Regions from separate parts of the Pseudomonas sp. HS6 genome, predicted to be linked through region 1. Evidence: riboswitches for the same ligand, from Rfam matches in the RefSeq annotation. Region 1 holds a riboswitch; the other holds the start of a gene.

Region 1 (7,370 bases):
CGCATGGAAGCACTCTCGCTGGATGGAAAGGCTTCACTGTGCAAAACCAACCTTAACGAAAGCTTAGTTGGCAACGAGTCGTAACATCTTCGCCGCCTCAGGGACTGCCACGGCAGCAACGCGAGCGGCATGATGCCGCCGATCACGCGCCCGATTTCCTACAGAGAAAATGCCATGCGCCTACTTCTGGTCGAAGATGACCGCGCCCTCGGCCAGGGCATCCGCGTCGCCCTGAGCAACGAGGGCTACACCCTCGACTGGCTGCAGGATGGCGTCAGTGCGCTGCACGCGTTGCGCAGCGAAAGCTTTGATCTGCTGCTGCTCGACCTCGGCCTGCCAAGGCTCGACGGTCTTGCGCTGCTGCAACAATTGCGCGCCACCCAGCATGATTTGCCAGTGCTGATCCTTACCGCCCGCGACGGCACCGCCGAACGCATCGCCGGGCTGGATGCCGGCGCCGACGATTACCTGGTCAAGCCGTTCGATGTCGACGAACTCAAGGCGCGCATCCGCGCTTTGCTGCGGCGCAGTCAGGGCCGCGCACAACCGGTGCTGGAACATGCCGGCGTCTGCCTCGACCCGGTCAGCCAGCAAGTCACCTGGCGAGGCAACACGGTGGTGGTCACGCCGATGGAATATCAGCTGTTGCATCAATTGATGGCCCGCCCCGGCAAGGTCGTCACCCGCGAACGCCTGTCGCGCACCTTGTACGGCTGGCAGGAACGGGTGGAAAGCAACACCCTGGAAGTGCTGATCCACAACCTGCGCAAGAAGCTTTCCGCCGAGCTGATCCGCACGGTGCGTGGAGTCGGTTACGTCGTGGAGCTCAAGCCATGAACTCGATACGCGCGCGGATTCTGCTGCCGGTGCTGATGATCGTGCTGCTCGGCGATGTGCTGATCAGTTGGGCAGTGTTGCGCTACAGCCACCATGAAATCGAAGAAATCTACGACGCCCAACTGGCGCAAAGTGCCCGCCTGCTGCAAGGCGTGCTGGCCCAGCGTGCGCCCGGTGACAACGACTGGGAGCGCCTGCATCAGGCCTTCGACGAAGCGATGAGCCGGGTCGGCGATGGCGAAGCGGCGCATCCCTACGAGACGCGGCTGACGTTTCAGGTCTGGCGCAACGACGGTCAGTTGCTGATGCGTTCGGCCGAGGCGCCGATTCTGGATGCACCACCCACCACCCTCGGGGCCCATGACCTGATGGAAAACGGCCGCGACTGGTGCGCCTTCCTGCTCCAGGATCCACGACAAGGCCTGTTGATCTGGGTCGGCGAGCGCGACGACATCCGCCAGGACCTGATCACCCGAATCGTCGGCCATACCCTGTGGCCGAGCCTGATCGGCGTGCCGCTGCTGACCATTTTGATCTGGTTGACCATCGGCTGGGGTTTGCAACCACTGCGGGCCATGGCCCGGTCGATTCGCGGCCGCGACACCGACACTCTGAAACCGCTGCACCTGAGCCCCCTGCCCCAGGACCTTGAGCCGATGCAGACCGCGCTCAACCGCCTGCTGCAACAGATCGACAACCTGCTGGCCCGGGAGCGACGCTTTATCGCCGACGCCGCGCATGAGTTGCGTACACCGCTGGCGATCCTGCGGATTCATGCGCAGAACGCGCAGTTGGCCAACACTCCGCAACAACGCGAAGAAGCGCTGGATTTTCTGGTCAGCGCCGTGGACCGCGCCACGCGCATCGCCAGCCAGTTGCTGACCATGGCGCGCATCGAGCCGCGTCTGGCGTCCCCGGAAAACTCTCGCGTCGAACTGACCGCGCTGGTGCGCGAGGAACTGGCCGAGCTGACGCCGCTGGCATTGGAAAAAGACGTCGAGCTGATCCTCGACAGCGATCATCACTGCCCGGTCGATACCGATCCGGTGGCGTTGGCCATCGCTCTGCAAAATCTGGTAACCAATGCGCTGAACTTCGCCCCGCCCGGCAGCGAGGTGCGTGTACAGGTGCAACCACAGGCCTGTGGAGCGGTGTCGATCAGCGTCGAAGATGCCGGCCCCGGCATCGATGAGCAGCAATATGCGCGGTTGTTCGAACGCTTCTACAGCGAGGGCCACGCCAATGGCGCGGGTCTGGGGCTGGCGATTGTGCAGATGATCGTGAGCAAGATCGGCAGCACCCTGCAGCTGTACAACCGGCCTGAAGGCGGGTTGTGCGCCGAGCTGCGATTCCCTCCGGGATCAACCGAACCTGCGCCGGGCATTTAACGAAATTTTCATGTTTGCCTACCTATGATCCCGGACCTCGTTGGGGAGTAACCTGCTTCCGAGCCCCTCGGAAGCGTTCGTATCAACATATTCGGCAACATGCCGTGGTGCGAACACCTTCTGGTTGGTGAGACCGACGACACATCCATGCCGAAAGTCGGGCGTGTGGTTGTGTCGTTGACTCATAGCCCGACTGGAAGTATTGCCCGTGAATCCTGTTTCCCTGATCTTCCTCGCACTCGCCATGTCCACGGATGCCTTCGCGGCCGCCATCGGCAAGGGCTCCAGCCTGCACAAACCGCGCCTCACCGAAGCCCTGCGCACCGGCCTGATCTTCGGCGTCATCGAAGCGATTACCCCGATCATCGGCTGGCTGATCGGCCAGGCCGCCACCCGTTGGGTGGAAGACTGGGACCACTGGATCGCCTTCACCCTGCTGGTCGCGCTGGGCCTGCACATGATCTACAACGGCCTCAAGCATGAGGAAGCGGAAGAGGAAAAACCCGGGCAGCACTCGTTCTTCATTCTCGCGGTCACTGCCTTCGCCACCAGCATCGACGCACTGGCCGTCGGCGTCGGCCTGGCGTTTGTCGATGTAAACATCTGGGTGGCTGCCGCTGCCATCGGCCTGGCGACCATGACCATGGTCACCATCGGCGTGATGCTGGGTCGGGTGCTGGGCACCGTGGTCGGCAAGCGTGCGGAAATCGTTGGTGGCGTGGTGCTGATGATCGTCGGTGCGACGATCCTCTACGAACACCTTTCGGCCTGATCACGCATACCGGTTTCAGGGTGTTTGCAAACGCCCCGGCACCGATGAAGAGGTCGGCGCGCCGCTCGAGGGCGCGTCGATTTCCTCCAGGCTCAAGTGCGCGGTCTCCTTGAGGAAGAACGAGCAGACCGCCACGATCCCCAACGCCACCGCCCCGTAAATCGCCACGCCCAACGCGTTGTGGTTGTTGGCGATCAGAATGGCCGTGGCCGCACTCGACGCCGTCCCGCCTCCCAGCGCGGCACCGATCTGGTACGCCGCCGACATCCCTGAATAGCGCATATCCCGAGGGAACTGCTCGGCCAGAAACGCCGGGATCGGTCCCTGCGTTGCGCCCATGAATGCACCGATCACGGTGTAGGCGATAGTGGAAATAAACAGACTTTTCAGCCCCACCAACGGGAAGAACATGAAGAACCCGGCCGCCATGATAAACGCCCCGAGGATCATCACTTTGCGCCGGCCGATGCGGTCAGAAAGCAAGGCAAACAGCGGCGCGGTGATGACGATGGCGACGGACAACGCGATGTCGAAAATCAGTGCATCGGTGCTGCCGTAGCCCAACTGTGTGGCGTAAGACAGGAAAAATGTGCTGCCGATATAGGCGATGGTCACGTAACCAAACGCAATGCCGGTGCACAGCAATATGGCCCGAGGGCGAGCACGCAATGCCTCGATCAATGGCATGCGCCCGTGGACGTTCGGCTCATTGAGCGACTGCGCCGGCTTCTGCAACCGCGCATAGAGCCCGACCAGCACCAGCACACCGCCCAGCCAGAACGGAATGCGCCAGGCAAACCCGGCAAGGTCATCGTTTGCCGCCACGCTGACCACGGCGAACACCGCCGAGCCGAGAATCCCGCCAATGCCGATGCCCATGCTGGTGAAACTACCCCACAACCCTCGACGCCCCACAGGTGCCGACTCGATGCCGAACAGCGCAGCCCCGCCCCACTCGCCCCCGGCGGCAAAACCCTGGACCAGTCGCAACAGCACCAGCAACGCCGGCGCACCCGCACCGAGGGTGGCGTACCCCGGCAAGCAGCCGATCAGAAAGGTGCTGAGCCCCATCAACAGCAGCGTGATCACCAGCATTTTTTGCCGGCCGAGTTTGTCGCCGTAATGCCCGAACACCATGCCACCCAACGGTCGGGCGAAAAACCCCGCGCCGAATGCACCAAAGGCAACGAGGGTTGCGGTGAGCGGGTCCATCTGCGGGAAAAACACTTTGGGAAAGACCAGCGCGGCGGCGGTCCCGTAAATCACGAAGTCATAAAACTCCAGGGCGGTGCCCATGCCGGAGACGAAGAAGGCTCTCAGCGCCGACGGTGAACCCGTCGTGCGTGCAGGGTGACTGGCCATGTGGGGTGCTCCTCTTGTTGTTGTTTTTCGGGGCGTTGCTTTGGGTTTTTCAGAAACGCTGGTACCCGTTGCGGGCCAACTGTTTCGGGTTGCCGGCGGCGTATTCGAGCACGCATTGTTCAGTGTCGATGCCGATGGTCAGCAAGGTTTCCCAGCGCTCGGTGGCCGGCATGCTCAGGTCGGGGTGGAAGCAGATCGGCGCCTCTTCACCAGCCGCGCCGCACATGGCATCGGCCCGGCGTATCAGGTCGCCCTCGGTCATGCCGCTCAGCAAAGCATTCACGTGGTCGATGCGGACGTAGGTGGTCGAGGCGTCCGGCGTGCGTTCGCCAGTGCTCAGGTTCGGGTCGAGGAAATGGTTGGTGTGAGTAATCCAACCCTTCGCGTTCGGTAGCACCACGGCGGTGGCAGCGGGCGACATTTCGATGCTGCAGGCTCGGATTTTCGAGTCTTCGCGAGCGAACACCGTCAGCACCGTGGACGCACTGACCCGTGCCGTACGCGCCAACTCAATGGCCTCTTCGACGCTGCGCGCCTGCTCCAGAATCCGCCGCGCAATCGCATGCACCGGCACCCCACCGCTGCCGTTGTCGCTGGCATGGTGAAGAATGTTGAAGTGCAACCCGAGCCCGGCACTGTTCACGCCGATCTTGCCGAGCATGCCGAACTCGGTGAACAGCTTGACGGTCATCCCGGCGTCGGTGGTGAGTTGCAGGATCAGGCCGTTGGGCACCAGCGTGTCGTGCCAGTCCCAGGTCTGAATGGTTTTTGGCGCCTGCGGGCCATGAGGCGCGAACACCGCTGTCGAGCATTCGCCTTCGGTGGACGGCATCACCGCGAGGATTTCGGTGCGGGCATTCAGCGCCGCGAGTTGCCAAAGCGGCAGATCCGCGCCTTCGGCCATGGCGACGATTTCCTCGGCCAGCGCCGGGCTCCAGTCTTCTAGCGCTTGCAGGCTGGCGTCGCTGATGGCGCGCACTTGCTGCGGCGGGATGTCGAGCTGGTTGAAGAAGTCCAGATACAGCGCAACGGTCTGGCGAATCTGCGCGCTGAACGCATCACCGATCTGGTGCCCACGGGTTTGCGGGTTACGGGTGTCGGTGACGAAGCAATGAAGGTTCACGAACGGTTTTCCTTTTTTGGCGTTGTAATCGGAGTGCGGCTTACGGCTGGCGGCGATAGATTTCGCGGCCGGCGAACCAGGTGCTGAGCACCTGGGTGTCGCGCAGGGCTTCGGGGGCGACCGTGAACACATCGCGGTCGAGCACGATCAAGTCGGCCTGTTTGCCGGGTTTTAGTGAGCCGATCTGGTCTTCCAGACGCAGGACCTTGGCTGCATTGAGGGTGTAGGCCTGGAACATGGTCTGGCGGTCGATGTCTTCGGCGGCGTTGAGCACGCCTTTCGGGCCTTTGCGGCTGACGGCCTGGTAAATGGCTTTCCACGGCTCGGGCGTGGTGATCGGCCAGTCGCTGGCGCCGGCGAGGGTGGCGCCCTGTTTGAGCAGCGAGCGCGCCGGATAGCTGTACATGAAGGCCATGGCGCTGACGTAGGGCTTGACCAGATCCATGCTCGACTCATCGGCGCTGGCCCAGTACATCTGCATCGACGCGATGACGTTCAGCGCCTTGAATCGGGCGAACTCTTTCGGGTTGACCATCTGCAGGTGAGTGATCGAATGGGCGATACCGCTCTGGCGATCCTTGCGCGCCTGCTCGATGCCATTGAGTGACTCACGCACCGCACGGTCGCCGATAGCGTGGATGTGCACCAGCCAGCCACGGGCGTCGGCGGCACTCACCAACTCGCCAAAGTGCGCCGGATCGATCAGCAACTCGCCGGACTTTTTCGAGTTCTTGTAAGGCTCCAGCATCGCTGCACTCTGTGCGGGCGATTCGGCCACGCCGTCGGCGAAAACCTTGATGCCCGGCAGCGTCAGGTTGTGCACGCCGAGGAACTGCCGGCGCACCTTGTCCAATTCATCGAGATCCGCTGGCGTAGCCTTCGAATCCGCCATCAGCAATGCGGCGACATGAGCGGTGAGTTCGCCGTTTTCCGAAAGCTTCTTGTACGTCGGCAGTACGCCCAGCGAATCGTTTTTCACATCGGCGCCGGGCAGTTCGTTGGCCAGCGGGTCCATCCACCCGGTGATGCCCAGGCTTTTGTAGTAATCCAGCGCGGCGCGACCGCCCGCCAGCAACGCTTCATCGGTCGGCGGCGGCAACAGGGCCTGCACCGGATAGAGCCCGGCATCCACCATGAATCCGTTTGGTTCCCCGTTTGGGTGATGACCGAGGGTGTCTTTCTCTTCGGGTTTGAGCGTTTGGATGCGCGCCGCATCGATACCGGCGCGTTTGAGCATCGCCTGATTGGCCCAGCCGGTGTGCAGGTCCCAGCCCAGCAGCAACAGCGGCTGATCGGCCCATTCGCCCTGATTGAAACGCTGCTCCAGCGCGTCGGTCTTGCTCCAGTAGGTCGAGGGCAAGCCGCCGACGCTGAGGAACTCGCCGCGCCGGGCCTTGCCGTCCTCACGCCATTGGCGCAAGCGCGATTCCAGTTCATCGAGCGGCAGCATCTGCCCATCGAGATTGGCCTGAAGCAGTTGTAAACCACCCTTGATGGTGTGGGAGTGAGAGTCGATGAAACCGGGCATCACCACTTTTCCGCCCAGATCGATCAGTCGAGTGCCAGAGGTCTTGAGGCGCAGCACCTGTGCATCCGAACCTACCGCCACCACCTTGTCACCTTCGATGGCGACGGCCTGCTGCAACGGCTGGCCGGGTTCGGCGGTGTAGATTTTCGCGTTGTGCAGGATCAGGTCGGTGGCCGCCAGACTTTCCAGCGAGGCACAGGCCAGTGCGGACGACACCATCAGGGTCAGGATCTGCTTCATGAGCATTCTCGTTATTTTTGTTAGGCTGAGGCCAGATTATCCAAGCCGGCCGGATAACTGAATGCCGTCTCACGCACAACTTCTGTGCCCATCAGGAATAGATCAATGGACAAAATGAGC
Region 2 (7,370 bases), 3.2 Mb from region 1:
CGTCAAACCTTGAACTGATTGATCAACCGCCGCTGCTGCTCCGCCAGTTTGGTCAAATCCGCACTCGCCGAACTCGACTCATCCGCACCACCCGCCACTTCATTCGCCACCTGACCAATATTGATCACATTGCGGTTGATATCGTCAGCCACCGCGCTCTGTTCCTCGGCGGCGCTGGCAATCTGGGTGTTCATGTCGTTGATCACCGACACCGCCTGGGTAATGGTCTCCAGCGCTTCGGCCGCCTTGGCCGCGTGCTGCACGCTTTCGTCGGTGCGGTTCTGGCTGTCTTCCATGACCCGCACCACATCACGTGTGCCCTGTTGCAGTTGCTGGATCATGCTCTGGATTTCTTCGGTGGCCTTCTGGGTTTTCTGCGCCAGGTTGCGTACCTCGTCGGCCACCACGGCAAACCCGCGACCCTGCTCGCCGGCACGGGCGGCCTCGATGGCTGCGTTGAGGGCCAGCAGGTTGGTCTGCTCGGCGATTCCGCGAATGGCGGTGAGGATCGCGTTGATGTTTTCGCTGTCCTTGGCCAGCGTCTGCACTACGTCCACGGCCTTGCTGATTTCCACGGCCAGCACGCCGATCGAGTTCGACGTATCGCGCACGATCTGCATGCCCTGGCTGGCAGCCTGATCGGCATGGCTGGCAGCTTGCGCGGCCTGGGTCGCATTGCGCGCCACGTCCTGAGCGGTCGCCGTCATTTCCTGCACGGCGGTGGCGACCTGATCAATCTCGGCCATCTGCTTTTGTATGCCGATGTTGGTACGGATCGCGATGTCTGCCGTGTGTTCCGAAGAGTCGCTGACGCTCTGTACCGACGACACCACCTGCGTGATCATCGCCTGCAACTTCGCGAGGAAGGTATTGAAGCCTTTGGCGATTGAACCGAGTTCGTCATTGCGGTCACTGCTCAAGCGACGGGTCAGATCGCCTTCGCCCTGGGCGATGTCATCGAGCATGGTGACCATTTGCTTCAGTGGCCGAGCGATACCGTGGCCCACCAGCCAGATCACCAGCAAACCGAGGCCGGCGATGATCAGACCGACCATGGCCATGCCGAAGGTGTCGGATTTGCGCTGGGCGTCGAGGTCGCCCTGAAGTTTCTGCAGATCCGCCATCACCGCGTCGAGCGGCAATTGCAGCATCAGCGTCCAGCGTGCGTCGGTCTGGCCGATGCCGAACGGCAGGTACAACTCGATCCGGCCCGACTCCTTATTGACGGTGTAGGTCACTTCGCCGCGCTTGATATTGGCCATGTTGGCAATCTGCTGGGCATCGAGGATGTCGCTGACTTTCTCGCCGAATTTGCTCGGGTCCTTGGTGTAGGCGACGATCCGGCCGTTGCCGCCGATCAGGGCCATTTGCCCGGCGCCGCTGTACAGTTTCTGGTTCGCGCCGAGGAGCATTTCCTGGATGAAGTTCACCGACAGGTCGGCACCGACGATGCCCTGGAAGGCGCCGTTGAGCATGATCGGTTTAATAAAGGATGCGAGCATGACGATCTTGTCGCCGACTTTGTAGGGCGCCGGATCGATCACGCAGGATTTCTTGGTTTCTTTCGAACACAGGTAGTACTCGCTGGCACGCACGCCGGTGGACAGGACTTTCTGGTCGTCGACGTCCACCAGTTTGTCCAGGCCCAGGGTACCGTCCTCGTTGCGGAACCACCACGGCAGGAAGCGCCCGTTGGCGGCGTCGATGCCGACTATGCTGGTGCCGACGTAGGCCGCGTCATTGTGGTCCAGTGCGTTCTTTTCCCAACCGATGTAGGTGCCGAGAATCTTCGGGTTCTTCTCGACGTTTTCCTTGATCAGGCTGATCAGTTGCTCGCGGCTGACGCTCAGTCGCGGCTGACCATCGGCGCCCGGGGTGCCAAGCAGGGCGTTGACCCGCACCAGTCCGCCGGCAATCAGCAGTGGCGCTTCCAGCTCGCGCTGGATCTGGCTGACCTGGGTTTGCGCCAGCGAGGTCAGGCGTTGTTCGATGACTTGCTCGAACTGAGCCTGGGTTCGTTGTTGAACCATCTCTTGGGTGCGGGCGCCGGAAAACAGCGCATACAGCACCAGCGCCGCCACCACGCTGAGAACGATGGCGCCGGCCAGGGCCGCCACGGAAAACTGGATCGACTTGAATTTCATGGAAGCTCCGCACGCAAGAGGACGTCTGCGCTGCTGTATCGGCAGCCACTATTGCGCCATGAGGCGAAGTGCGAGCAATTGAAGGTGGATGTCGCAAATGGATCAGTACGCGACGCAGTTGCAAAGGGCTTGCAAGGGGATGTGAATTTTTTCCTACAGGTCGGGCGGGCGCCTTCTGAAAGTGCGTGCATCACGTCTGTTGTATCTGGCGTCGATACAATTACCCGCCTAGGATACGCGGCATGTTTTCAGGGAGCTTTTGAATGAACAAGACATTGGTTGTAGGTGCACTGAGCGCGGCGCTGTTGCTGGCCGGTTGTCAGTCGGTCAACACCACCAGCGGCGGTGCCGTGGGCGTGGAGCGCAAGCAGTACATGTTCAGCATGCTGTCCTCGCAAGAGGTCGACCAGATGTATGCCCAGTCCTATCAGAAGACCGTTGGCGAGGCGTCCAGCAAAGGTGTGCTGGACAAGACCAGCAACGAAGCCAAACGGGTTCAGGCGATTGCCAACCGCTTGATCGCCCAGGCGCCGAACTTCCGTCCGGATGCGGCGCAGTGGCAGTGGGAAGTAAACCTGATCAAGAGTGACGAGCTCAATGCCAACTGCGGCCCTGGCGGCAAGATCATTTTCTACACCGGGCTGATCGACAGCCTGAAACTGACCGACGATGAAATCGCCGCAGTCATGGGCCATGAAATCGCCCACGCCCTGCGCGAGCACGGTCGTGAAGCGATGTCCAAGGCCTATGGCATCGAGATGGCCAAGCAGGGCGCTGGCGCATTGCTCGGCCTGGGTCAGGACAGCCTGGCGTTGGCCGACACCGTGGCCAACTACGGCATGACGCTGCCCAACAGCCGCGCCAACGAGAACGAAGCCGACCTGATCGGCCTGGAACTGGCCGCTCGCGCCGGCTACAACCCGAACGCCGCGATCACCCTGTGGAACAAGATGAGCAAGGCGTCCGAAGGTGCACCACCAGAGTTCATGAGCACTCACCCGGCATCGTCCAGCCGGATCGCCTCATTGCAGGCGGCCATTCCGAAGGTCATGCCGCTTTACGAGAAAGCGCCCAAGTCCTGAAACAATGATCGCTCCCACACCGAGTGTGGGAGCGATCTGCCGGATCAGACCCAGCCGCTGCTCTGCATCGCCTTGTATACCGCGACGATCGCCAGAATCATGAACGCCGAAGCCGCGAGGCGACGGATCAGGGTCAATGGCAATTTGTCTGCGGCAAAGTTACCCGCCAGAACCACTGGTACGTTGGCAATCAACATGCCGAGCGTGGTGCCGATGATCACCAGCCACAGTTCCGGGTATTGCGCGGCCAGCATCACGGTGGCGATCTGGGTTTTGTCGCCGATTTCCGCGAGGAAGAAGGCGATCAGCGTGGTCAGGAACGGCCCGAACTTGCGGGCGGTGCTCGCTTCATCGTCGTCCATTTTGTCCGGCACCAGCGTCCACAGGGCGGTGGCGGTGAAGCTCGCGGCGAGAATCCAGTGCAGGACCGTATCGGAGAAGAAGCTGCCGAACCAGGCGCCTACCGCACCGGCTGCCGCGTGGTTGGCCAGGGTCGCCGCAACGATACCGGCAATGATCGGCCAGGGTTTGCGAAAGCGAGCGGCGAGAATCAGCGCGAGCAGTTGCGTCTTGTCGCCGATTTCGGCCAAGGCAACGATTGCGGTGGGAACGAGTAACGAGTCCAGCATCAGGATTTCCTAAGGGGCGGGTCGACACGGCTATGACACGTACAGCCTTCCCGCCCCGGGTAAGGTGTGCGTGTCATAGGTCTTGTCAAACCCTGCGATCCGTCTGCTGCGGACGCTTGGGTCGCATACGCCATGATCTGAGGATCAAGTATGTTGACGTATGCCGGACGAGCATGGCGCTCGTGGGAGACTACTCCCCTAGGACGGAGCGGATTCTGCCTAGGCAGAATCCATTCGGCAAGTGCTAATTTTCAGCCGCGCTTGGCCCGGTAAATCCGGAAACCATTGCCTTCGGCCTTGATCGCACACACGCCCAGATGCTCTTCGATCAGCGGCTGGTACTTCAGGAAACTGTTCGCCACCAGGCGCAGTTCGCCTCCGTTTTTCAGATGTTTGGCTGCTTTTCGCAGCAAGTTCTCTGTGGCGAAATAGTCGGTATGCACGCCGACATGGAACGGCGGGTTACTCAGAATCGCGTTCAAACCCATCGGCGCGGCGTCAATGCCGTCACCGGTCAACACGTCGGCTTCCAGACCGTTGGCTGCCAGCGTCAGGCGACTGCTGGCGGCAGCGAATGCATCGACGTCGAGCAAAGTGACCTGGTTGTGCGGGTAGCGACGTTTGACCGCCGCGCCAAGCACGCCGGCACCGCAACCGAAATCCAGCAGGTGACCGCTCGGCAGTTTGTCCAGATGTTCCAGCAGCAGGGCGCTACCGCGATCCAGTCGGCCATGGCTGAAGACGCCCGGCAGGCTGATGACTTTCAGCGGGCCTTCGGCCAGCGGCAGTTCGTAAGTCTGGGCAAGACTTTCCAGGGATTTGGCTTCTGGAGCGTTGGCCACCGTCACTTGCCAGAGTTGGCAATGACGCGCGCTGTCGAGCTTGCGCGGCTTGCCGAACGGGTTGAGCTGCTTGGACGCACCTTCGATGCCGCTGCGCTTTTCCCCGACCAGAAACACTTCGCGCCCGCCCAGGCGTGAGGCCACGGCGTTGAGGATGTAATCGGTCAGGTCTTTGGACTTGGGCAGGAACACCACGGCGCTGTCGAACTCGCGCTCAGGCACATTCACGCCGAAATGGCTGCGTCCTTCAAAGCGTGCATCGAGCGCCGCCTGATCGCCGGCATGCCAGCACCAACCGAAAGCGTTGGGCAGGCGTCCGAGCAAGTCGTCGGCAGGCAGACCGGCCAGCAACAGCGAACCCTGGAATAACTCGACCTGACGAAGCAGTACTTCACTGCGCGGATCCATAACTGCTCCTGTGGAAAAAAGTGCCGCAGTTTATCAATTGACGACCCGCAGCGCCTTACCGCTGTAGAACGCCTCGGTGTTTTCCACCAGTTGGCCCACGATCCGCTGCCGCGCTTCGCGACTGCCCCAGGCGTTGTGCGGGGTGACGATCAGGCGCGGGATGTCGGCAGCCAACAACGGATTGCCGTGGGTCGGTGGTTCGACGCTGAGCACGTCGGTGGCTGCGCCTCCTAGATGGCCATTGCGCAAGGCATCGGCCAGAGCCTGTTCGTCGATCAGCCCGCCACGGGCGGTGTTGACCACGAAGGCACCAGGTTTCATGGACGCCAGCTCGCGGGCACCGATGAAATGCCGGGTGTGTTCATTGAGCGGGCAGTGCAGGGTGAGCGCGTCGATCTGTGGCAGCAGTTCTTCCAGCGGCAGGCGATCCGGCCGGGCCGGGCGCCCCGGAATCTGTCCGAGCAACACGCGCATGCCAAAGGCTTCGGCCAGTCGCGCGACCGCGCCGCCGAGCTCGCCATGCCCGAGCAGGCCGAGAGTTTTGCCCTCCAGTTCGACGATCGGGTAATCCAGCAGACAGAACTGTTTCGCCTGCTGCCAGCGGCCTTCGCCGACGGCTTTCTGATAGTCCGCCAACCGCGTGGCGAGATTGAGCAGCAGCATGATCGTGTGTTGCGCCACTGACGGTGTGCCGTAACCCTGGCAGTTGCACACGGTAATGCCCTGGGCGCGGGCGGCGGCCAGATCGACGTTGTTGGTGCCGGTGGCGGTGATCAGGATCAGTTTCAGTTGTGGATTGGCGGCCATGGCGGCGGCATCGATCAGGATCTTGTTGCTGATGGCCACGGTCGCGCCTTGCAGGCGTTCGGCAACCTGCGCAGGCAGTGTCTGGGCGAACAGTTGCAGGTCGCTGAAGCAGGCGCGCAACGGCTCGAGGTCAAGGTCGCCCAGGTCCAGGGAAGGGTGATCGAGGAATACGGCGCGGTGGGCGTTCGTCATCAACTGTACCTGTTGTGCTTTGAAGGGAAGGCGTAATCTGCCGAGCCTACCAGATGAAACAAAACGTTACGCTTGGCCGAAAGGAGCCCCCATGTACTGGACCGAGTTCTTGACCGTTGCATTGATCCACCTGCTGGCCGTCGCCAGCCCCGGCCCGGACTTTGCCGTGGTGGTGCGCGAGAGCGTGACCCATGGTCGTCGCGCCGGCACCTGGACGGCACTGGGCGTAGGCACGGCGATTTTCCTGCACGTCGGTTATTCGCTGCTGGGCATCGGCCTGATCGTTTCCCAATCGATCGTGTTGTTCAACGCCCTGAAATGGGCCGCCGCCGCTTACCTGCTGTACATCGGCTTCAAGGCCTTGCGCGCGCAACCGGCACCGGCCGTCACCGACGATCTGCATAAAGAGGCCGGCGAACGCACCGCCCGTGGCGCCTTCACCTCAGGCTTCGTGACCAATGGTCTGAACCCGAAAGCCACGCTGTTTTTCCTGTCGCTGTTCACCGTGGTGATCAACCCGCACACACCGCTGGCGGTACAGGCCGGTTACGGCATTTACCTGGCCGTCGCGACGGCTACCTGGTTCTGCCTGGTGGCCATGCTGTTCAGCCAACAGCGCGTGCGCGCCGGTTTCGCCCGTATGGGTCACTGGTTCGACCGCACCATGGGCGCCGTGCTGATTGCCATCGGCGTGAAACTCGCGTTCACCGAGATGCATTGATCGAGCTGAGCTGATTCAGGGCGTTGAGGTACTCCCGGGGATTGTCCCCGAGCAAACGGCGAAACATCGCGCTGAACGCCCGCGCGCTGCCGTAACCCAGATCCCGCGCCACGCTCTGCACGCTGTCCCCGGCGAGCAGACGGGGCAGGGCTTCCATCAGGCGCAGTTGCTGGCGCCAGGCATTGAAATTCATCTTCAGTTGTTGCTGGAACAGCCGCGCTAAGGTGCGTGAGCTGGCGCCGACCTGCTGTGCCCAGTCTTCCAGGGTGTTGGGATGATCCGGGGTGCGCAGCAAGGCCAGACAAATGCTTTGCAGGCGGCGGTCGCCGGGCATCGGAATGTGCAGCGGCAGGTTTTCGAGGCCTGCCAGTTCCTCCAGCATCAATTGCTGGATCAGCGGGTTGTCGGCATGGGGCGGGCCCTGCACCGCGCGCAGGATCAGTTCGCGCAGCAACGGCGTCACCGCCAGCACGCAACAATGTTGCAGGCTGGCCGGCGACAGTTCGGGGGCGATGAACAAAGAGCGCATCTGCACATCCCCTGAC

Evidence for each region. Region 1 has a riboswitch for manganese ahead of mntP (manganese efflux pump MntP). Riboswitches for the same ligand answer to the same signal wherever they lie in the genome.
Region 2: it holds a riboswitch for manganese, as region 1 does, so the genes downstream of both, JJN09_RS28190 (TMEM165/GDT1 family protein) here and mntP (manganese efflux pump MntP) in region 1, are expected to answer to the same signal.

Annotation. Positions count from the first base shown of each region.
Region 1 covers NZ_CP067412.1:2,858,376-2,865,745, reverse strand. The annotation lists gene JJN09_RS12995 (PepSY domain-containing protein) at 1-5, opposite strand, end outside; gene JJN09_RS12990 (response regulator) at 175-837, shown strand; gene JJN09_RS12985 (ATP-binding protein) at 834-2,225, shown strand; yybP-ykoY riboswitch at 2,256-2,425, shown strand; gene mntP (manganese efflux pump MntP) at 2,434-2,997, shown strand; gene JJN09_RS12975 (MFS transporter) at 3,013-4,359, opposite strand; gene JJN09_RS12970 (C45 family peptidase) at 4,409-5,482, opposite strand; gene JJN09_RS12965 (amidohydrolase) at 5,523-7,250, opposite strand; gene JJN09_RS12960 (LysR family transcriptional regulator) at 7,356-7,370, shown strand, end outside.
Region 2 covers NZ_CP067412.1:6,225,058-6,232,427, forward strand. The annotation lists gene JJN09_RS28180 (methyl-accepting chemotaxis protein) at 3-2,144, opposite strand; gene JJN09_RS28185 (M48 family metallopeptidase) at 2,408-3,226, shown strand; gene JJN09_RS28190 (TMEM165/GDT1 family protein) at 3,271-3,855, opposite strand; yybP-ykoY riboswitch at 3,944-4,066, opposite strand; gene JJN09_RS28195 (class I SAM-dependent methyltransferase) at 4,107-5,105, opposite strand; gene JJN09_RS28200 (2-hydroxyacid dehydrogenase) at 5,139-6,104, opposite strand; gene JJN09_RS28205 (LysE family translocator) at 6,196-6,825, shown strand; gene JJN09_RS28210 (helix-turn-helix domain-containing protein) at 6,809-7,370, opposite strand, start outside.